DNA from 2 places in the Streptomyces rubellus genome. Region 1 is predicted to be linked to the other one. Evidence: riboswitches for the same ligand, from Rfam matches in the RefSeq annotation. Region 1 holds a riboswitch; the other holds the start of a gene.
What was found. A riboswitch is a leader RNA that binds a small molecule or an ion and turns the genes downstream of it on or off. The one in region 1 is predicted to bind thiamine pyrophosphate.

Region 1 (11,143 bases):
GGTGCCGACAAGGTCCGCGACCGGCTCCCCACCCTGGTGGAGAAGGTCACGGCCTCCGGCGCCCAGGTCGCCTGGGTGTGCGACCCGATGCACGGCAACACCTTCGAGGCCGCCAGCGGTCACAAGACGCGGCGCTTCGACGACGTGCTGGACGAGGTGAAGGGCTTCTTCGAGGTCCACAAGGGCCTGGGCACCCACCCCGGCGGCATCCATGTGGAGCTGACCGGGGACGACGTCACCGAGTGCGTGGGCGGCGGCCACGAGATCTTCGTCGACGATCTGCACCAGCGCTACGAGACCGCCTGCGACCCGCGGCTGAACCGCAGCCAGTCGCTGGACCTGGCGTTCCTCGTCGCGGAGATGTACCGCGACCAGTAGCGGCACCGCAGGCGCACAGAACGGCGCACACAACACCGTGGGGCGTGGGTCACAGCGATCCGCGCCCCACGGTGCTGTCGCGCACAGTGGTACACAGCTAAGGTAAGGTTTACCTCACCCACTCGGGGTGGGTGTCCGACCCCGTACCGGCGGAGGTGGCCGCGTGTACATCTGCTCCTGCTTCGGCATCACGGAGGCGCAGATCCGTGAGCACGCGGCGGCCGGAGCCTGTACTCCGCGCCTGCTCGCCTCGGCGAGCCGGGCGGGCACCGACTGCGGCTCCTGTGTGCGCCGCATCCAGGGGCTGCTGGGCCGCGGCGCGTGTCCGCGGCGGGAGGGCGCCGGGCTTCCCGCGGAGGAGCGGGGCGGCGCCGTCGCCCCGGTTGCCGGGGGCGGTTCCGGTGTGACCGCCGTGCCGCCGGCGCCCGCGGCGGCCTGATCCCGGGCCGGGTCAGTCGGAGCCCGGGCCGGAGCCCGTCGAGTCGGGCTGCTCGATCTGCTGTGCGAGGTACAGCGGCTCGCCGAGCTTCTCGATCAGCTCCAGCTGGGTGTCGAGATAGTCGATGTGGTGCTCCTCGTCGGCGAGGATGTACTCGAAGATGTTGGCCGAGGTGATGTCCCCCTTGGTCCGCATGACCTCGATGCCGCGCCGCAGCCGGTCGATCGCCTCGGCCTCGATCTGGCGGTCCGCCTGGAACATCTCGGTGACGGTCTGGCCCACCCGGACGTGGAAGAGCCGCTGGTAGTTGGGGAGTGCCTCCAGGAAGATGATGCGGTCGGTCAGGCGCTCCGCGTGCCGCATCTCGTCGAAGGACTCCTCCCGCGTGTACTTCGCGAGCCTGGTCCACCCGTTGTTCTCCTGCAGTTTCGCGTGCAGGAAGTACTGGTTGATCGCCGTCAGCTCGGCGGTGAGCTGCTCGTTGAGGAACTCGATGACCTCGGGGTCGCCCTGCATGCCGGGGTGCCTTCCGCGTGGGGGGATGCCGATGCGCGCATCTTCGCACCGTCCGCACACCGCAGTCCAGTAAGTGATACTTTGTCGGATTTTGTCCGGAAGAAGGACTTCCCGGGAGTGGGGTGGTCATCGGTGCCTTTCGGGGTCTGTCACCATGGGGGGCATGGTTCAGCCGGAAAGCCGCGAAGGGGAGTATCCGCAGCTTCCGCCGGGACAGCGGCTCCAGCGCGGCTGGCCGGTGACCCACTACGGCCCGGTGCCCAGGTTCCGGCCCGAACGCTGGGAGTTCCGCGTCTTCGGGGCCACCGCCGACGGCGGGACGCGGCGCTGGAACCACGAGGAGTTCTCGGCGCTGCCCCACGAGACCGTGGTCGGGGACCTGCACTGCGTCACCCGGTTCAGCATGCTGGGCGTGGAGTGGGGCGGGGTGCGGGCCCGTACGGTCCTCGAGCTGGTGCCGCCCGCCGAGGAGGTCACGCACGTGATGGTGTGGGCCGAGTACGGGTACAGCGCCAACCTGCGGCTGGCGGACTTCGCGGCCGACCGTACGGTCTTCGCCACCCACCGGGCCGGCGAGCCGCTCACCGCCGAGCACGGCTTCCCGGTACGGCTGGTCGTGCCGCAGCTGTACGCCTGGAAGGGGCCCAAGTGGGTGCGGGGAGTGGAGTACATGACCGCCGACCGCCGGGGGTTCTGGGAGGAGCGGGGCTACCACAACATCGGTGACCCCTGGCGGGAGCAGCGCTATTCGTACCAGGAGGAGCCGGGCGACGGTCCCGAGCCGTGACCCGGTGCCCGCCGTCCGGCTCCCCGGGCGGTCCGCCCGGGGGCGCTCAGTGGTACCGGTGCACCACCGCGTGCCCCCTGCCGCGGCCGATCAGCCAGCGGTTGACCGGGGTCGTCACCACGAAGGCGACGGCGAAGGCGAAGGCGAGCGCACCCCAGAACAGCCAGTCCGAGAGATGGGCGTCCAGCGCGCCCGGCGTCAGGGCGATGACCCCGTTGTCGACCAGTTCCATCACGGTGATCGAGACGGTGTCGGCGGCGAGGGCGACCCGGACGGCGTTGCGGAGGCCGACACCGGCCCGCAGGACGGCCCAGAGCGTGAAGCTGTAGCCGAAGAGGAACGCCAGGACGATGGCGAGGGCCATGGTGGGCACGGTGTGCCAGCCGAGGGCGGTGCCGATGACCATGCCCAGCACCTCGCCGAAGGCGCAGCCGGTGAGGCAGTGCAGGGTGGCCTTGGCCGCCGTGGCCCAGGAGGCCGTGCCGGAGACGGTGTGCTCCCCGTGCTCCGCCCGGCCCGCGGGATCCGGGTGGCCTGTGTGCTCCGCGTGCCCTGCGTGTTCCATGTGACCGGTGTGGCCGTGGTGGCCGTGGTGTCCTTCGGAGGAGCGGTACGACTGCGAGGACATGGAACGACACCTCCGTGACAGGAAGGGGCGGCTGTCCGCCGCGCGGCGTCGAGTCTATACCCCCCTGGGGTATGTGGTCATCCCCTGAGCTCCTTCAGCCGTGCCACGTCCGCGGCATGCCCCTCCTTGCCGCCCGGCGTCTCGATGACCAGGGGCACCCCCTCGGTCGCCGGGTGGCGGAACAGTTCCCGGAACGGCTCCGCCCCGATGTGCCCCGCGCCGATGTTCGCGTGGCGGTCCCGGTGCGCCCCGGCGGTGTCCTTGGAGTCGTTGGCGTGGATCAGCCGCAGCCGTCCCTCGCCCACCACGGCCGTCACCTCGTCCAGCAGCGCCTTCATCCCTCCCTCGGCGGCCGTGTCGTGCCCGGCGGCGAAGGCGTGACAGGTGTCCAGGCAGACGCCGAGCCGGGGATGGCGCTCCAGGGCGTCGACGTACGGCCCCAGGTCCTCGGCCAGGGCGCACAGCGAGGCACCCTGGCCGGCGGTCGGCTCCAGCAGCAGCCAGGGGTCCTCGGAGGTCTCGGAGGCGTCCAGCTCCGCCAGCAGCGGCAGCAGCAACTCCCGGACCTGGGCCAGTGCGGTGGCGCGGTCGCGCCCGCCGGTGGCCGAGCCGGTGTGGACCACCACCCCCAGGGCGCCGATCCGCCGGGCGCGGCGCAGCGAGTGCCGCAGCGAGGCCACGGACAGTTCGGCCGTGGCCTCGTTGTGCGAGCCGAAGTTGATCAGGTAGGGGGCGTGGACGTAGGCCGGGATGCCCTCTTCCGCGCAGGCCGCGCGGAACGCCTCGTCCTGCCGGGGGTCGCCGGCCGGAGTGGCCCAGCCGCGCGGATTGGCGACGAAGACCTGCACGGTCTCCGCGCCGATCTCGCGGGCGTAGGCCAGCCCCTTGGCGGCGAGCCCGCCGGCCACCGCGACATGGCTGCCCACGGGGTTGCGGGCGCGGCGGGCGGGGGCGGGGCCCAGGGGGGAGGACGGGGCGGAGGAGTTCCGGGCGGAGGGGGACGATGAGCTGCTCACACCCGAAGGGTGCCAGGCCCGCGGCGGGAACGGCCCGGCGGCCCGTCGCGCCGGCGGGGACGGGAGCGGGCGCCCGGCCGGTCAGTAGGCCGAGTAGACGTTGTCCATCGAGCCGTACCGGTCGGCCGCGTAGTTGCAGGCCGCGGTGATGTTGGCCACCGGGTCGTAGATGTCCCAGGAGGTGCCCTCGACGTGGTACGCCGCGAAGGTGGGCGGGATCACCTGGAGCAGGCCCTTGGAGGGGATGCCGTTCCGGGCGTTGATGTCCCAGTTGTTGATCGCCCGCGGGTCGCCGCTGGACTCGCGGATGATGTTGCGGTGGATCCCCGCGTAGCTGCCGGGGATGCCCTCGCGCTTCATGACCGCCAGGGCCTCGCGGATCCAGCCGTCGAGGTTGTCCGGGTAGGAGGCGGCCCGCTCCCGGGCCCGCGCCGGGCGGTCGGCGGAGCGGGTGGCGCGCCCGTCCGTCCCGGCGCTCTGGCGGGCCGCGGGCTTTCGCTCCTCCTCCAGGGCCTCGGCCTGCGCCTCCTGGTAGGCGGTCGCCGACCGCTCCGCGAGAGCGCCCTGCTGGAGGGGACCGGCGCCGGTGGCCGGGGCGGTCAGCTCGACGGGGGCCCCCGCCGCGGGGGCGGCCTGAGCCGCCTGGGACGGCTCCGGGCCCGGAACGAGGCCCAGGGCCACGGTGGCCGCGCCGGTGGCGGTGGCCACGCCGACGGCCGAGATCCTGTGGGCGCCGGCCGCGCGGAGCCGGCCGAGAACGCTGGCAACGGTCATGGGGGAGGAGAACCTCTTCCGATCGCTGGTGCCGCACAGCCGGACCGGCCGGTGCCGGCGGGGGCGCGCCGGGTCCTGCTCCCGGCGCCGCGACCGTTGCATTGTTAGCGCTCGGAACTTATCCGGACAAAGGCCGGAAATACTAACCTGCCTAGTAGCCCTCGGGCTCTCCGGCCTCTCCGGGGCCCCGGACGGCGGGTACGGCCGCTTGGGCGGCCGTGCGCGCCCACTAAGGGGGTTAGTAAGTGATCCGGGTCCTATGGGGCGTCTCACAGCGCACGCGTCCCCGGACCACCGTACGTGTCCGGGTCAGCGCACCCAGACGGTGATCTCCGAACCGCGCGGGGCCCGCTCGCCGCCGTCCACGGACTGGTCGAAGACGGTGCCGGTGATGAAGACCTTGCGGACCTTCACCTCGAAACCCGCGTCCTCGAGCGCCTGCCGGGCCTCGCTCTCGTCCATGCCCTCCACACCGGGGACCTCCACCAGCTCCGGGCCCTTGGAGACGGTCAGCGTGACGGTGTCGCCCTCGGCGGCGACCGAGCCCTGTGCGGGGGACTGCCGGGCGACACCGCCCGCCTCCTCCTCGGAGAACACCCGCTCCGGCGCCACCTCGGTCTTCAGACCGGCCTCGGTCAGCCGCTGCCGCGCGGTGCCCTCGTCCTGTCCGACGACGTCGGGCACCTCGATCCGCTCACCCTTGGACACCACCAGCGCCACGGCCGCGCCGGGCCGCCGCCCGGTGCCCGCCTCCGGCTCCGTGCGGATCACCGAGCCCCGCTCCACCTCACCGGAGAACTCCCTGGTCACCATGCCCGGCTCCAGTCCGGCCGCCTTGATCCGGCGGCGCGCGTCGGCCAGGGACGCGCCCTTGGCGTCGGGGACCTCGACCCGCTCCGGGCCCCGGGAGACGGTGATGGTCACCGTGCCGTTGCTGCGGATGCGCTCGCCGCGGCCGGGGTCGGTCGAGACCACCCGGCCCTTCGCCACGGTCTCGCTGTGCTCCCGGGCGATCTTCCAGTCCAGGCCGGCCTTCTCGACGGCCCGCTTCGCCTCGGACTCGGTCATCGAGAGCACCCCGGGGGTCCGGGTGAACTGGCCGGAGTTGATGTACCACACCCCCAGGCCCGCGCCGAGGACCAGCAGGACGGCGACGACCACCGCCTGCACCGAGCGGCGTGGCAGCCGCCGGCCCGTACGGGCGGCCGGACCGGCCGGCGGCCCCGGGGGCGCGGGCGGCACGGCCAGCACACTGGTGCGGTTCAGGGAGTCGTCCGCCGCCGTGTCCCGCGGCACGCGGCGGGACAGGACGGCGGTGCTGTCCTCGGCGCCGGCCGCCCCGGCCCCGGCGCCCCCGCCGGCGGCGGCCGGGGGCAGGACGTCGAGCTGCCCGTCGGTCAGCGACCGCCGCACCGCGCCGACCTCGGCGAGCAGTTCCACGGCGTCGGCCGGCCGATGCCGCGGATCGCGGGCGGCGGCACGGGCGACCAGGGCGTCGAGCGCGGCGGCCAGGCCGGGCACGGCCGCGGACGGGGCCGGGACGTCCTCGTTCAGATGCTGGTAGAGCACCTGGGCCGGGGTGTCGCCGGAGTGCGGCTTGGCGCCGGTCAGCATCTCGTACAGCATCACGCCGCAGGCGTAGACGTCCGCCCGGGCGTCGGCGGTGCCGTGCTCGATCTGCTCGGGGGCCAGATAGGAGACGGTGCCCAGCAGCGAACCGGTGGAGGCGGAGGTCTGCTGGTCCACCGCCCGCACCAGCCCGAAGTCGGCGACCTTGACCCGTCCGTCGTCCCCGATCAGGACGTTCTCCGGCTTCACGTCGCGGTGCACCAGCCGGTCCAGATGGGCGGCACCCAGCGCGGCGAGCACCGCCTGGAGGATGTCCAGGGCGGCGCGCGGCTGGAGCGCCCCGCGCTCGCGCAGCAGATCGCGCAGTGTGCAGCCCTCGACGTACTCCATCGCCAGGTACACGTAGCCGCCGTCCGCGCCCTGGTCGAAGACCCCCACCACGTTGGGGTGGGCCAGCCGGGCGGCCGACTTGGCCTCCCGGATGAACCGCTCGACGAAAGAGCCGTCCACCGCGAGGGAGGGGTGCATCACCTTCAGGGCGAGCACCCGGTCCAGCCGGGTGTCCAGGGCCCGGTAGACCGTGGCCATGCCGCCGACGGCGATCCGCGCGTCCACGCGGTACCGGCCGTCGAGCACGTGCCCGAGCAGCGGGTCCTGAAGGGTGGTGTCCACGGCGCAGAGTCTACGAGCCCGCCCCGGCACCGGTGCCCGGGTCCGCGGCGGGCGCCCCGGAGTGCAGCGGAACGGTGACGAAACCGCCGCCCGGGCGCGATACGCGCGCCCGGGCACGCGCCGCGGCCGCGCGGGCCCCGCCGTGCCGGCCCCTACCGGAACGCCGGGCGCTCCGGGTCGAGGTCGGCCGTCCCCTCCACCGGCGAGGACGCCAGGGAGAAGTGGCGGCGCGGGATGCGGCCCGCCCGGTACGCCAGCCGCCCCGCCTCCACCGCGTGCCGCATCGCCTCGGCCATCAGCACCGGCTCCTGGGCCCGGGTGACCGCGGAGGCCAGCATCACCGCAGCGCAGCCCAGCTCCATGGCGAGCGCCACGTCCGAGGCGGTGCCCGCGCCCGCGTCGAGGACGACCGGCACCGACGCCCGCTCGGTGATCAACTGGAAGTTGTGCGGGTTGCGGATGCCCAGGCCCGAGCCGATCGGCGAACCCAGCGGCATGATCGCCGCGCAGCCCACGTCCTCCAGCTTCCGGGCCACGACGGGGTCGTCGTTGGTGTACGGCAGGACGGTGAAGCCGTCGTCCACCAGTGTCTCGGCGGCCTCCAGCAGCTCCACCGGGTCGGGCAGCAGGGTGCGCTCGTCGGCGACGACCTCCAGCTTGACCCAGTCGGTGCCCAGCGCCTCGCGGGCCAGCCGGGCGGTGAGCACGGCCTCCCCGGCGGTGAAGCAGCCGGCGGTGTTGGGCAGCACCCGGATGCCGTGCCGCTTCAGCACCGACAGCACCGAGCCGGAGACCGAGGGGTCCACCCGCCGCATCGCGACGGTGGTCAGCTCGGTGCCGGAGGCCAGCAGCGCCCGCTCCAGGACGTCCAGGCTGGGCGCGCCGCCCGTGCCCATGATCAGCCGGGAGGCGAAGGCGGTGCCGCCGATGGTGAACGTGTCGTCGGCCATGCGGGAAGTCAGCCTCCTTGGACGGCGGTGAGGACCTCGACGCGGTCGCCGTCGCCGAGTTCGGTGGCGGGCCACTGCCCGCGCGGTACGACGGTTTCGTTGACCGCCGCGGCCACCCCCGTGGTCGCGGCGGTGAGACCGGCCACGAGCCGGTCGAGGGTGAGCCCGTCCGCGATCTGCCGGGGCTCCCCGTTGAGGCGGATGGTGACCGGTGCGCTCACGCGTGACTCCTCTGTACGGTGCTCTCCCGGGGGGCGTCCTGCCGGGCCGTGTGCTCGAAGCGCCGGGGGCTGAACGGGCGGATCTCCCCGGGGATCCCGCCGTCGGTCAGCACCCGGGCCAGGGCGTCGCCGGTGACCGGGGCGAGCAGTACCCCGTTGCGGTGGTGGCCGGTGGCCAGGTGCAGGCCGGGCAGGGCGGTCGGGCCGAGCAGCGGCGCGTTGTCGGGGGAGCCGGGACGCAGCCCCGCCAGGGTCTCCACCAGCGGCAGTTCGGTGATGCCGGGCACCAGCTCGTGCGCGTCGCGCAGCAGCTCGTAGACGCCGCCCGCGGTCACCGTGGTGTCCCAGCCCTGTTCCTCGCTGGTGGCGCCCAGGACCAGTTCGCCGTCCGCCCGCGGCACCAGGTAGACGTGGCCGCCACGGACCAGGGCCCGCACGGTGCGGGAGAGGAACGGCGCGTACACCGGCGGGACGCGCAGCCGCAGGATCTGGCCCTTGACCGGACGCACCGGCGGCAGCACCTCACCGGGCACGCCCGCCAGCCGCCCGCTCTCGCTGCCCGCCGCCAGCACGACCCGGTCGGCCGCCACCTCGGTGCCGTCCTCCAGGGCCACCCCGGCCGCCCGGTCGCCGGTCACCGTCAGCCGGCCGGCCCGCCGCCGGACGAAGTCCACCCCGGCCCGCTCGCAGGCGGTCAGCAGCGCGGCCGTCAGCCGGCGGGGATCGACCTGGTGGTCGCCGTCCACCCGCAGCCCGCCCCGCACCCCCGGGGCGAGCATCGGCTCCAGCCTGCGGCACTCCCGGCCGGTCAGCCAGGCCGAGTCCAGCCCGCAGCGCCGGTGCAGCGCGTGCAGCTCCCGCAGATGGGCGCGGTCGTCGGCGTCCAGGGCGACCGCGAGGGTGCCGCAGGTGCGGTAGCCGGTCTCCTGCCCGGATGCCTCCGAGAGTTCGGCCGTGAACTCCGGGTAGCGGCGTGCCGAGGTCAGGTTGAGGGCGAGCAGGGCCTCCTCGCCGTAGTGCAGTTCGGTGACGGCGGCCAGCATCCCGGCCGCGACCCGCGCCGCCCCGCCGCCCGGCGCCGGGTCGACGACCGTGACCCGCGCCCCCCGCTGCGCGGTGCGCCAGGCCGTGACCAGCCCGATGACGCCACCGCCGATGATCACTACGCGCATGGGCGCGCACCCTCCCTTCGCCGGCATGACCCGGATCAGGTTCGTACGGTCGGAGGCCGCGCAAGCCTCCCTCTCAGCCCGGTGCGCCGGGCTCCCGCGAGTCGTTCCACTGCTGCCGTCCGGGCCGCGGCTGGCGTTCCCGGACTGCCGCCACCCTACTGCGGGCTCCGGCGCGGCTGAAGGGCGGTCCGGAAGCGCGGCCGCGCCGGGCGGCTTCGCGCCGGTCCGCGGCGGTCTCCTACAGTGAGCGCGTGAGCGCGCGAACCGAGCAGAGCGGGCAGCGGGTCCTGATCGCCGGGGCCGGGATGGCCGGGGTGCAGACCGCCGTACAGCTGCGGGAGCGGGGCTGGCCCGGAGCGGTCACCCTGCTCGGCGCCGAGCCCCACCGGCCGTACGACCGGCCGCCGCTGTCCAAGGCGGTGCTGACCGGCGGGGCCGGTTCCGGCACCACCCCCGGCAGCACCCCCGGCAGCACCTTGGAGAACTCCTTCGGCGCCGCATTCGATGTCGCCTTCGACGTCGACTTCGACGTGCTCGGCGTGGAACTGCTCCTGGGGCGGACGGCCACCGGGGTGCGCCCCGCGGACCACGAGCTGGACACCGACGCCGGGCCGCTGCCGTACGACCACCTGGTCCTCGCCACCGGCGCCGAGCCGGTTCCCCTGCCCGGCGGCGGTGCCGGGGTGCATCTGCTGCGCACTCTCGACGACGCCGAGCGGCTGCGCCCGGTGCTCGCGGCCCGGCAGCCGCTCGTGGTCGTCGGGGCGGGCTGGATCGGCGCGGAGTTCGCCACCGCCGCCCGCGAGGCGGGCTGTCCGGTGACGGTGGTCGAGGCCGCCGGGCACCCGCTGGCCGGGGTACTGTCGCCCGAGGTCGCCGGCCGGCTGCGCCGCTGGTACGAGGAGGCCGGTGCCGTGCTGCTCACCGGGCGCACGGTCACCGGAGTGCGGCCCGGCGGCACGCAGCCGTACGAGGTGGAGCTGTCCGACGGCTCCGCGCTGCCCGCCCGGGCCGTGGTGGCCGGGATCGGCGCCCGCCCGGCCACCGGCTGGCTGGCGGGTTCGGGTGTGGCCCTGGACGCCTTCGGCGCGGTGCTCGCCGACGACCGGCTGCGCTCCTCCGTCCCCGGTGTGTACGCGGTCGGGGACTGCGCCTCCTTCCCCTCGGCCCGGTACGGCCGGCGCCTGCTGGTGCACCACTGGGACAACGCGCTCGTCGGGCCGCGGACGGTCGCCTCGCTGCTGACCGCGGGCGAGGCCGGGACCCCGCCGTACGACCCGGTGCCGTACTTCTGGTCCGAGCAGTTCGGCCGCTTCGTCCAGTACGCGGGCCACCACGGCGAGGGCGACGAACCGCTGTGGCGCGGCGACCCGGACGGCCCCGCCTGGTCGGTGTGCTGGCTGCGCGGCGGTGTGCTGCGGGCGCTGCTGGCGGTGGGACGGCCCCGGGACATCGCCCAGGGGCGCAGGCTGATCGAGCGCGCCGCGGTGCTGGACCCGGTCCGGGCCGCCGACCCGGCCGTTCCCCTGAAGAGCGCCGTGCGCTAGTGGCTGTCGGTCCCGGATGGCAGGCTTGTGCCCGTGAACGAGATTGACGCGAAGACCGATGCTCTCGTCCCGGCCTGGCTCACCCTCCCCGATGTCGCGGAGAAGCTGGGCGTCGAGGTGACCCGCGTACGGCAGCTCGTCAAGGAGGGGCAGCTGATCGCGGTGCGCCGGGAGAACGGCGGAGACGGCGGAAACGTCGGGAACAAGGTGCTCCAGGTTCCCGCCGACTTCATCGGCGAGGGACGGATCGTGAAGGGGCTGACCGGGACCATCACCCTGCTCAAGGACGACGGCTTCAGTGACGAGGAGATGTTGGAGTGGCTGTTCACACCCGATGACACCCTGCCCGGCACCCCGGCGCAGGCGCTGCGCGAGAACCGCGGGACCGAGGTGAAGCGGCGCGCCCAGGCGCTCGCCGTCTGAGCGACCCGGACCGGGGCACCGGTCCGCCGGTCCACCGAAACCACGAGAACC
Region 2 (11,143 bases), on a different contig from region 1:
CGAGGAGCGGATGCTCGCGCACAGCTTCCAGCTCTACCGGGACTCCGACGCGGTCCGCACGCACTGGAGACTCGCGGACCCGTACATCCGGGAGGTGATGGAGCACTGCCGGGTGGAGCGCTTCGAGGTCTTCGGCGAGCCGGACGCCGGGGTGGTGGCGGGCGTGCGCGCGGCACTCGGCGAGCAGTGCCCGCTCACCCTCGCCCCCCCGGGCCGCCGGTTTCGTGCGCTTCGCCGCGGCGTCCCGGGGGTAGCCGGCGCGCCCGCGGGCCGGGGGTTCCCGGACCGGCGCTGAGGACCATTCGGAGGAAACCGCGCGGCACCGGCCTTCGGTGCCGCCCGTGCCGCGACCGGGGTCCGTACCGTGCCAGTGACCGATGTCCCCGGTGCTCGTTCCCCGTCGGGGAAGGCACGATCCCGGACGCGAGCGGAGGTGCCCGTCATGATGGACGCACCCGAGGACCTCCTCTGGGCGCGCGGACTGCACTACGAGCACGAGGGGTCGCCCGCGCTGCTGGACGTCTCCGTCGGGGTCCGCGAGGGCGAGGTCCTGGCCGTCACCGGAGCACGCGGCTGCGGCAAGTCCACTCTGCTGGACTGTCTGTCGGGACGGCTGGTGCCCGGCCGCGGCGAGGTGTGGTTCGACGGCGTCCCCCTGCACACCCTGCCCGCCGCCGCCCGCGAACGGCTGCGCCGCCGCCGCTTCGGCTGGGTCGGCGGCGAGCCGCGGCTCCTGCCGGAGCTGACCGCCTGGGAGAACGCGGCGCTGCCGCTGCTGCTGGCGGGCCGCGGGCGCCGCGCCGCCCGCCGCGCCGCGTACGAGTGGCTGGACCGGCTGGACGTCGGCGGCTGCGCCCGCAGCCTGCCGGGCGCGCTGCCGCAGTCGCAGCGGCAGCGGGTGGCCGTCGCGCGGGCCCTGGCGCACTCCCCGGCCGTGGTCTTCGCCGACGAGCCGACCGCGCCGCTGCACCGGGCCGACCGGGCGCAGGTGCTGCGCGCCCTGACCGCCGCGGCCCGCACCCACCGGATCGCCGTCGTGCTGGCCGGCGACGAGCAGACCGCCCGGGTGGCGGACCGCCGGATCGCGCTGGTGGACGGCCGTCGGGTGGACGACGGGGCGCCGGCCGGGGAGCCGGCCGGCGCACCGGCCGGGGCGTTCGGCGGCCCGGCGTCCGGGGCCGCGGGACCGGAGGGCAGGACGGCGTGCTCGCTCTCCGTCTAGTGCGCACCGCCGGCCCGGCGGCCCTGGGGCGCCGGGCCCTGGTGGCCGCGGTCGCCGGGGCCGTGGGGCTGCTGCTGCTGGGTGCCCTGGAGTACGCCGCCGCGCGTCCCGGGGACCCGGGGGCGGCGCTGGTCCGGCTGCTGTGGTGCGCGGCACCGCTGGCCGCCGGGACGCAGCTCGCCGTCGCGGCGGCCCGTATCGACCCGTGCGCGCGGCCCCGCGCTGGGCTCGACGCGGTCGGGGTGGGCCCGGCGCGGCTGGCGCGGCTGGCCGCGGTGTGCACGGCACTGTGCTGCACGGCGGGCAGCGTGCTGGCCCTGGCGGTCTTCCTCCAGTTGCGCGGCGGCACGGCCGACGGGCTGCCGTTGGCCGCCGCGCTGACCCTGCTGGCGCTGCCGCCACTGGCCGCGACCGGGGCGAGCGCGGTGTCGCTGCGGCGGCGCGGCCGTACCGCACCGGGCACCGGCCCGGCGGCGTTCCCCCACCGGCCGCCGCCCCTGTCGGCGGAGCTGCCGTGGGGGGTGGCGGTCACCGCGGTCGGGCTGACCGTGGTGGCCTACGCCGCCGACCGTACCGGCGGCGCGGGCGGCGGCCGGGTGCCGCTGCCCGGCTCACCGGACGGCCCGGCCCCGGGTGTGCTCGGCGGCTGGCTGGTCGTCGCCCTGGGTCTGGCACTGGCCGGTCCCGGGCTGGTGCAGCTGTGCGGGCTGCTGCTGGCGACGGGACGGCCGGGCGCGCTGCGGCTGCTGGCCGGCCGGGTGCTGCGGGCCCAGGCGCCGCAGCTGGGCCGGCCGCTGGGGGTCCTGTGCGCGGTGACGGCGGTCGCGCTGGCGGCGGGGCGGCTGTACGCGCCCGGCGCCGGGGAGCCGGGCGGCGGGCCGGCGGTGGCGCTGGGCACCGCGGTGGTCCTGGTGTGCGCGGTGGGCAGCGCACTGGGTTCGGCGGCGGAGGCCGGCGCCGTCCGCGCCCCGCTCACCGACGGTCTGCGCCGGCTGGGCGTCTCCGCCGGACAGCTGCGCGCCGTGGCGGCGCTGCGGGTGGCGGCGCTGCTGGCCGTGCTGGGCCCGCTGGTGTGGCTGGTCGCGGAACTGGCCGTGCTGCCACTGACCCGGTGAGTGCCCGGCGCACCTCACTCCGGTCCCGTACCGGCCCCCAGGACGACCACCTCGCCGGGATCGAAGGAGACGCCGACGGCCGTACCCGGCTCCGGCGCCGCGGGCAGCGGGCAGGACGCCTCCAGGTCCGGTCCGGAGCCGGGCCGCAGCAGCAGCGCGAGTTCCGAGGAACCGCCGCCGCGCAGGGTGCGGGCGACCACGGTCCAGGGCAGGCCCCGGGCCGGGGCGGGGGTCAGCCGCACCCCGGCGGGCCGGATCAGCAGGGTGTGCGCGCCGGGCGGGGTGCCGGGCGGCACGGGCACCGTCCCCCAGGGGGTGTCGGCGGCCGTGCCGCGCACGGTCGCGGCGGCGATGTTGGTGAAGCCCAGGAAGCGGGCGACGGACTCGGAGGCGGGACGCCGCCACACCGCCACCGGGCTGCCGGTCTGGGCGACGCGTCCTTCCTCCATCACCACCACCCGGTCGGCCAGCGCGAACGCCTCGCCCTGGTCGTGGGTGACCGCCAGCACGGTGGTGCCCAGCCGGCGGAAGAGCTGCCGCAGCTCGACCACCAGCCGCTCGCGCAGGGACCGGTCGAGCTGGCCGAGCGGCTCGTCCAGCATCAGCAGCCCGGGACTGGGGGCGAGCGCGCGGGCGAGCGCGACGCGCTGCTGCTCGCCGCCGGAGAGCTCGGTCACCCGGCGTCGGGCGGCGCCGGGCAGTCCGACGAGGTCCAGCAGTCCGGTGACCCGCTCCTCGGTCCGCGCGCGGGACTCGCCGCGCATCCGCGGGCCGAAGGCGATGTTGCCCCCGACGTCGCGGGTGGGGAAGAGCTGGTGGTCCTGGAACATCAGGCCCACCCCGCGCCGGTGCGGCGCCACCCCCCGCTGGTCGCGGCCGGCGAGCAGCACCCGTCCGGCGTCCGGCTCCGTCAGCCCGGCGACGGTCCGCAGCAGGGTGGACTTGCCGCTGCCGGAGGGGCCCAGCACGCAGACGATCTCGTGCTCGGCGACGTCCAGGTCGACGGCGTCCAGGGCGGTGCGGCCGCCGAACCGGACGGTGACCGACTCCAGGCGCAGCGCGGCCATCCCTACAGCTCCCCGTGTCGTTCGGTGCGGATGCCCTCCAGGGCCAGCAGGACGGCCGCGCACACCACCATCAGGATGGTGCTGAGGGCCATCGCCTGGCCGTAGTTGTCCGGACCGGCCCGGCCCAGCAGCCGGGCGACGGCGACGGGCAGGGTGGGGGCGTCGGCGCGGGCGATGAAGACGGTGGCGCCGAACTCCCCGAGGGAGACGGCGAACGCGAAGCCCGCCGCGACCAGCAGCGACCGCCGTACCAGCGGCAGGTCGACCTCCCGCCACACCCGGGCCGGCGAGGCGCCCAGCACGGCCGCGGCCTCGCGCAGCCGGTGGTCCACGGCCCGCAGCACCGGAAGCAGGCCCCGCACCACGAACGGCACCCCGACCAGCGCCTGGGCCAGCGGGACCAGGATCCACGAGGAGCGCAGGTCCAGCGGGGGCTCGTCCAGGGCGATCAGGAAGCCGAAGCCGACGGTGACCGCCGAGGTGCCCAGCGGCAGCATCAGCAGCGCGTCCAGGCCGCGCACCAGGTGCCCGGCGCGCCCGCCCGGTCCGCGCAGGGTGAGCGCGACGGCGGCCGGGACGCCGACGGCCAGGGCGATCGCGGTGGCGACGGCGGCGTAGGACAGGGAGTTGCCGACCGCCTCCAGGGGGGCGACGGTGAAGGTGCCGCCGGAGGCGTCGGCCGAGGCCAGGGCGCGGTAGTGGGCCAGTCCATAGCCGTCGGGCCCGCTCAGGGAGCGCTCGACGAGCACGGCGAGCGGGGTGAGGAGCAGTACGGCGACCTGGGTCACCACGGCGGCGAGCAGCGTCCACTGGCGCGGCCCGCGCGGACGGCGGGCGGTGCCGGCGGCGTCGACCAGCCCCGAGGTGCCCCGGTGGCGGCGTACGGTGCGGGCGTGGACGGCCAGCAGGGCGGCGACGGCGGCGAACTGCAGCAGGGTCAGCACGGCGGCGGTGGGCAGGTCCAGCAGCTGGGCGGTCTGCCGGTAGATCTCCACCTCCAGGGTGGCGTAGCGGGGGCCGCCGAGGATCTGGACGACCCCGAAGGAGGTGAAGGTGAACAGGAAGACCATCAGCGCGGCGGCGGCCACGGCCGGGGCGAGCGCCGGGAGCGTCACGGTGCGCCAGGCCGCGAGGCGGCCCGCGCCCAGCACCCGGGCGGCCTCCTCCTGGCGGGGGTCGAGCTGCGCCCACAGCCCGCCGACGATCCGGACCACCACGGCGTAGTTGAAGAAGACGTGGGCGAGCAGGATCGCGGTGGGGCCGGTGACCGGCGGCACGCCCCACTGGGCCAGCAGTCCGCCGCGGCCCAGCAGTCCCAGGAACGCGGAGCCGACGACGACGGTGGGCAGCACGAACGGCACGGTGACCGCCGCGCGCAGCAGCCGCCGGCCGGGGAAGTCGTACCGGGCCAGGACGTAGGCGCCGGGCAGCGCCAGCAGCAGGGTCAGGACGGTGGAGGCCGCCGCCTGCCACAGGGTGAACCACAGCACGCCCAGGACGCCGGGGTCGGTGAGCACCTCGGCGAACCGCTCCGGGTGCCACCGCCCGCCCTCGTACAGGCCGCGGGCGGTGATGGCGGCGACCGGGTAGGCGAAGAACAGCGCGAGGAAGACGGCGGGCGGGACCGTCAGGGCGAGCCGCAGCGCCGCCGCCCGGCGGGCGCCGCTTCCCCTTCCCGTCTTCCTCGCCCCCCTTGCCTCCCCGGCCTCGCGGCGGGTCACCTCACGACGAGCGAGGTCCACGTGTCGATCCACGCCTCGCGGTTCTCGGCGATCCGCTCGGGGGCCATGGTGTACGGCTCCTCGATCCGCTCGCCGTACTTCGTGAACACCTCGGGCAGTTCGGTGCCCTCACGGACGGGGTTGACGAACATCTGCAGCGGCATGTCCTCCTGGAAGGTCTCGCTCACCAGGAAGTCCAGCAGCGCCCTGCCGCCCTCGGGGTTGTCCGCGCCCTTGAGCAGCCCGGCGAACTCGATCTGCCGGAAGCAGGTGCCGGCCGCCACCCCGGTGGGGGCCCGCTCGGGCGCGGGATCGGCGTCGAGGACCTCGGCGGGCGGGCTGGAGGCGTAGGAGACGACCAGCGGCCGGTCGCCGCCGCCCTCGCCGCCGGCGGAGCCGGAGAAGCGGTCGTAGTAGGCCTGCTCCCAGCCGTCGACGACCTCGACCCCGTTGGCGTCGAGCTTCTTCCAGTACTCGTCCCACTCGTCGCCGTACTCGGCGACGGTGGCCAGCAGGAAGCCCAGACCGGGTGAGGAGGAGGCGGCGTTCTCGGTGACCAGCAGGCCCTTGTAGCGGGGCTCGGCCAGATCGTCCAGGGTCTCCGGCGGCTCGATGTCCCGCTCGGCGAACCAGGCGCGGTCGTAGTTGACGCAGACGTCGCCGGTGTCGACGGGGGTGACGCGGTGCTTCTCGCCGTCCAGCCGGTACTCGGCGGGTATCCTCTCCAGCCCCTGTGCCTCGTAGGGCGTGAACAGGTCGTTGTCCAGGGCGCGGGAGAGCAGGGTGTTGTCGACGCCGAAGAAGACGTCGCCCTGCGGGTTGTCCTTGGACAGGACGGCCTGGTTGAGGGCCGACCCGGCGTCGCCGCCGCGCAGCACCTCCACCTTGTGGCCGGTCCGCTCGGTGAACTCCTCGAGCACCTCGTCGGAGGCCGCGAAGGAGTCGTGGCTGACCAGGGTGACGGTGGTGTCCTTCGTCCCGTCCCCGTCCCCGCCGCCGGAACCGCCGCAGGCGGCCAGGGCTGCGGTGAGCGTGCCGAGGACGGCCGCGCCGAGGGCACGCCGGAATGTGGTGACCATGCTGTGCTGACTCCCTACGCCGGTACTAACCGGATCAGGTTCGAGGGTCTGCGGCCCACCGGCCGGGCTCCTCGCCCGGGCGGCGGCACCGCACTCTCAGCGCTGTGCGCGCTCCCCTGTCGGTACGTGCTGTTCCGTTGTCCGCTGTTCGACCGCTCCGGCACCGTGTGCGGAAGCCGCGGCCGTCGCCACGGTACCAGCGCCGCCCGGGCCGCCGGCGGCCGGTGTCAGCGCTCGGTGGCGGCGAGCTGCCCGCAGGCTCCGTCGATCTCCTGCCCCCGGGTGTCGCGGACGGTGACCGGCACGCCGTGGGCCTCCAGGGCGGCGACGAAGGCGCGCTCGTCCTCGGGCCGGGAGGCGGTCCACTTGGAGCCGGGGGTGGGGTTGAGGGGGATGAGGTTGACGTGCGCCCGCTTTCCGGCCAGCAGCCGTCCCAGCAGGTCGCCGCGCCACGCCTGGTCGTTGATGTCGCGGATCATGGCGTACTCGATCGAGACCCGGCGCCCGGACCGCTCGGTGTACTCCCAGGCGGCGTCGAGGACCTCGCGGACCTTCCACCGGGTGTTGACCGGCACCAGGGTGTCGCGCAGCTCGTCGTCGGGGGCGTGCAGGGAGACCGCCAGCCGGCACTTGAGGCCCTCGTCGGCGAGGCGGCGCATCGCCGGCACCAGGCCCACGGTGGAGACGGTGATGCCGCGCTGGGACAGGCCCAGCCCGTCGGGCTCGGGGTCGGTGAGGCGGCGGACGGCGCCGATGACCCGGTTGTAGTTGGCCAGTGGCTCGCCCATGCCCATGAACACGATGTTCGACAGCCTGGCCGGGCCCCCGGGCACCTCACCGTCGCGCAGGGCGCGCATGCCCTCGACGATCTGGTGGACGATCTCGGCGGTGGACAGGTTGCGGTCCAGTCCGGCCTGCCCGGTCGCGCAGAAGGGGCAGTTCATGCCGCAGCCGGCCTGCGAACTGACGCACATGGTGACCCGGTCCGGGTAGCGCATCAGCACGGACTCCACCAGCGTCCCGTCGTGCAGCCGCCACAGGGTCTTGCGGGTGGCGCCGTCGTCGCAGGTGACGTGCCGCACCACGGTCATCAGCTCGGGCAGCAGCGCGTCCGCGAGCCTGCCGCGCGCGGCGGCCGGGATGTCGGTCCAGGCGGCCGGTTCGGCGGCGTACCGGGCGAAGTAGTGCCGGGAAAGCTGCTGGGCGCGGAACGGCTTCTCGCCGATCGCGGCGACCGCCTCCCGCCGCTCGGCGGGGTCGAGGTCGGCGAGGTGCCGGGGCGGCTTCGCGGCTCCGCGCGGCGCGACAAAGGTGAGTTCTCCGGGTGCAGGCATAACCCGTCCAGTGTCGCAGACCGGCGGCGGTGGCCGGTGACGACACCCGCCCCTTCACCGCCAAGATCACCATCGGTGACCACCAGAGGGGCTGCACCGGTGCCCTCGTCGCCCCGTCCTGGCTGCTGACCGCCGCCTGCTTCGCCGAGCGCCCCGAGACCGAACTTGCCGTCCCGCCGGGCGTTCCCGAACAGGCCACCACCGCGACCGTCGACGGGGAGCAGCGGCGCGTCGTCGCGGTGCACGCCGCCGGCGACGGGCAGGACGCGGCCCTGGTCCGCCTGGACCGCCCGGTGACCGGCTCCGCACCGATCGCCCTCGCCGCCGCGGCCCCCGCCGAGGGCGACACCCTCACCGTCACCGGCTACGGCCGTACCGCCACCGACTGGGCACCCGTCAGCCCGCACACCGGTTCGTTCACCGCCGGTGCTCCCACCGCCGGGGAGCTGCCCATGGCCGGGAGCGACGGCGCGTCGGTGTGCCCCGGCGACGCCGGGGCCCCGTCACCACCGGTGTGAACGACCAGGTCCGCCTGGTCGGCATCGCCTCCCGCTCCCATGCCGCGGGCTGCTTCGGCACGGACGAGGAGCAGACCTCCCACGCGGCGGTCGCCACCCGCGCCGACACTCTTGCCGCCTGGGTGAACGAGACCGTCAGCGCCCCGCCCGTCGTCGACTTCAACGGCGACGGCGCCCAGGACACCGCCGTCGCCGACCCCAGGGCCACCGTGGGCGGCAACGCCGAGGCCGGTCTCGTGCGCGTCGTCTACGGCCGGGGCGGGGGGACCCAGCAGGTCGACCAGGACATGGCCACGGTGCCCGGCGGCGCCGAGCCCGGTGACCGCTTCGGCGAGTCGCTGGCCACGGTCGACTACAACCTCGACGGATACACCGACCTCGTCGTCGGCATCCCGTACGAGGACCTGGCCGGGGAGAAGGACGCGGGCATGGTCACGGTCCTGTTCGGCTCCCGCGAGGGTGTCGCCAAACAAGGCGAGGCACCGTTCGCGCACTTCGAGCAGGGCACGGGGGACGGCGTCATAGGGGGGTCGGCCTCCGAGGCCGGCGACCTGATGGGCTTCGCACTGGCCGCGGGCACCAACCGCGCGGGCGAACCGTACCTGTACATCACCCTGCCCGGCGAGGACCTGGGGTCGGTGAAGGACGCCGGGTCGAGCGTGTTCGTCCGCCGGGGCGGGAACGTCGGCCTCAACCAGGGCTCCGGGATGCCCGGCGCACGCGAGGCGGGCGACAGAGTCGGCTTCTCCGCGGACGGGGACTCCAACCACATCGCCGTCGGCCTGCCGTATGAGGACGTCGGGAACAGCTCCGGGGCGAACGCCGCCGACGCCGGGGCCGTCTACCTCCTCGACGTGAACGACATCGGCCCGGACGGCCGCCCCCGTCTGGTGGCGGACATCAGCCAGGAGGCTGCGGGCGTCTCCGGAGGCGCCGAGACGGGCGACAACTTCGGCGCCGCCCTCAGCACGGTCAACACCGATCCGGCCGCCGTGAGCGGTCCGGCCACGATGCGTCTGGCGGTCGGGGTGCCCGGCGAGGCATGGGAGTCCGTCTCCGGGGCCGGCGCGGTGCAGACCTTCTCCCTCCTCGGCGCTCCCGGCGACTCCGACGCGTGGGTGGCTCCCGGGAACGTCGGGCTTCCCGGCGCTCCGGCCGCGGGTGAACGCTTCGGACGGTCGCTGACCGCCGCTCCCCAGGGGCTGTACCCCGGCCGTCCGGACGGGCCCTCCCCCTTCGGCCAGGTCCACGTCCTGCCGTGGGCGAACGTCACCGCCGGGCAGGAAAACCGGCCCGTCACCACGTTCGAACCCGGTTCCGGTGGTCTGCCGGCCGCCGGATCGGCCTTCGGATTCGTCATCCGGTAGCCTCCGCACGTCCTGGGAGGGCCGCCCGTCCGCGGGCGGCCCTCTTCCCTTCCCGCGTGCGGGGCCCGTCGGCGGGTTCCCCGCGAACGGCGAGGGCACGGCCTTCCCGGCCGCGGGCGTGGCCGTCCTGCGTGCCCCGGGCGGGCCGGTCAGCCCGTGCCGGTGAAGACGGCCAGCAGCAGCCAGACCACGGGGGCGGTCGGCAGCAGGGAGTCGAGGCGGTCCATGATGCCGCCGTGGCCGGGCAGCAGGCTGCCCATGTCCTTGATGCCCAGATCGCGCTTGATCACGGACTCGCCGAGGTCGCCCAGGGTGGCGCTGACGGCCACGGCCAGTCCCAGCAGCAGGCCCTGCCACCAGGCACCGCCGTCGATGAGGAAGTGCACGGACAGCGCGCCGGCGGCCATGGCGAAGACGACCGCCCCCAGCAGTCCCTCACGGGTCTTGCCGGGGCTGATGCGCGGGGCGAGCTTGCGCCGCCCGAAGCGCCAGCCGACGGCGTACGCCCCGGTGTCGCTGACGACGGTGAGCAGCAGGAAGACCAGCACCCGCCACGGGCCGTCGTCGGCCGCGAGCATCATGGTCACGAAGGTGGCCAGGAAGGGGACGTAGAAGGCGGCGAAGACGCCCGCCGTGGCGTCCCGCAGGTACTCCCGGGGGTCGTCCGTCATCCGCCACACCAGTACGGCCAGCGCGGTGAGGGACATCGCCACCCAGGCGCCCTCGGCGCCGCGGACGTACCCGGCGACGACCATGGCCGCGCCGCCGACGGCCAGCGGCACCAGGGGCACCCGGATCTGCTTGCGCTCGGCGAGCCGGGAGGTCAGCTCCCAGAGCCCGACCACGACCGCGACCACGACCACGCCGACGAAGACGGGCTTGTAGACGAACAGGGAGAGGACGACGGTGGCGCCCAGGGCCAGGCCGACCCCTATCGCGGCGCGCAGGTCGCGGCCCGCCCGCTTCCGGCCCGCCGCGCGGCCCCGCCGGCCGGGGACGGCCGGTGCTCCGGGCGGTTCGGCGCCGGGGGGCAAGGGACCGCCGGACGGGCGCCGGTCCGCCCGGCCGTCGCGGTCGTCCTGGTCACCGCCGGAGCTGTCGGGCACGTTGGGCATGTGCCGAGTCTGCGACGCGGCGCCGCCCTCGTACACGTAACCCGCCGGGGCCGGGGGCACCTCCGCACGGAGCGGGGAGGGGAAGCCCTGCACGGGAGGGTCCCAGTGGCCGGTGTGGCCGGTATGGCCGGGGTGTCCGACGCCCGGCGGCGGCGTTCCCCAGGATGAGTCGTTCACGGGAATCGCAGCCTCTAGACCTCGAGCAGCTCGGCTTCCTTGTGCTTGAGCAGTTCGTCCACCTGCGCCACGTACTTGGCGGTGGTGTCGTCGAGCTCCTTCTCGGCGCGGCGTCCCTCGTCCTCGCCGATGTCGCCGTCCTTGATGGCCTTGTCGATGGCCTCCTTGGCCTTGCGGCGGACGCTGCGGATGGAGATCTTGGCGTCCTCGGCCTTGCTCTTGGCGACCTTGATGTACTCCCTGCGGCGCTCCTCGGTCAGCTCCGGGAAGACCACCCGGATGATGTTGCCGTCGTTGGAGGGGTTGACGCCGAGGTCGGAGTCGCGGATGGCCTGCTCGATGTTGCGCAGCGCGCTCTTGTCGAAGGGGGTGACCACGGCCATGCGCGGCTCGGGCACCGAGAACGACGCGAGCTGGTTGATCGGGGT

Region 2: linked by a shared signal. The riboswitch ahead of V1L54_RS20890 (thiamine ABC transporter substrate-binding protein) and the one ahead of thiO (glycine oxidase ThiO) in region 1 are both predicted to bind thiamine pyrophosphate.

What each region holds. Positions count from the first base shown of each region.
Region 1 covers NZ_JAZDCX010000025.1:79-11,221, reverse strand. The annotation lists gene V1L54_RS24180 (class II 3-deoxy-7-phosphoheptulonate synthase) at 1-378, shown strand, start outside; gene V1L54_RS24175 ((2Fe-2S)-binding protein) at 542-817, shown strand; gene bfr (bacterioferritin) at 830-1,333, opposite strand; gene V1L54_RS24165 (sulfite oxidase-like oxidoreductase) at 1,497-2,120, shown strand; gene V1L54_RS24160 (DUF4396 domain-containing protein) at 2,167-2,748, opposite strand; gene V1L54_RS24155 (deoxyribonuclease IV) at 2,826-3,764, opposite strand; gene V1L54_RS24150 (transglycosylase SLT domain-containing protein) at 3,846-4,538, opposite strand; gene pknB (Stk1 family PASTA domain-containing Ser/Thr kinase) at 4,848-6,779, opposite strand; gene V1L54_RS24140 (thiazole synthase) at 6,932-7,729, opposite strand; gene thiS (sulfur carrier protein ThiS) at 7,738-7,950, opposite strand; gene thiO (glycine oxidase ThiO) at 7,947-9,122, opposite strand; TPP riboswitch at 9,118-9,230, opposite strand; gene V1L54_RS24125 (NAD(P)/FAD-dependent oxidoreductase) at 9,374-10,669, shown strand; gene V1L54_RS24120 (Rv2175c family DNA-binding protein) at 10,703-11,092, shown strand.
Region 2 covers NZ_JAZDCX010000018.1:80,594-91,736, forward strand. The annotation lists gene V1L54_RS20865 (hypothetical protein) at 1-295, shown strand, start outside; gene V1L54_RS20870 (ABC transporter ATP-binding protein) at 446-1,222, shown strand; gene V1L54_RS20875 (hypothetical protein) at 1,204-2,337, shown strand; gene V1L54_RS20880 (ABC transporter ATP-binding protein) at 2,352-3,404, opposite strand; gene V1L54_RS20885 (ABC transporter permease) at 3,407-5,146, opposite strand; gene V1L54_RS20890 (thiamine ABC transporter substrate-binding protein) at 5,122-6,204, opposite strand; TPP riboswitch at 6,199-6,332, opposite strand; gene rlmN (dual-specificity RNA methyltransferase RlmN) at 6,432-7,538, opposite strand; gene V1L54_RS20900 (trypsin-like serine protease) at 7,568-8,056, shown strand; gene V1L54_RS20905 (FG-GAP and VCBS repeat-containing protein) at 8,053-9,423, shown strand; gene V1L54_RS20910 (phosphatidate cytidylyltransferase) at 9,573-10,715, opposite strand; gene frr (ribosome recycling factor) at 10,730-11,143, opposite strand, start outside.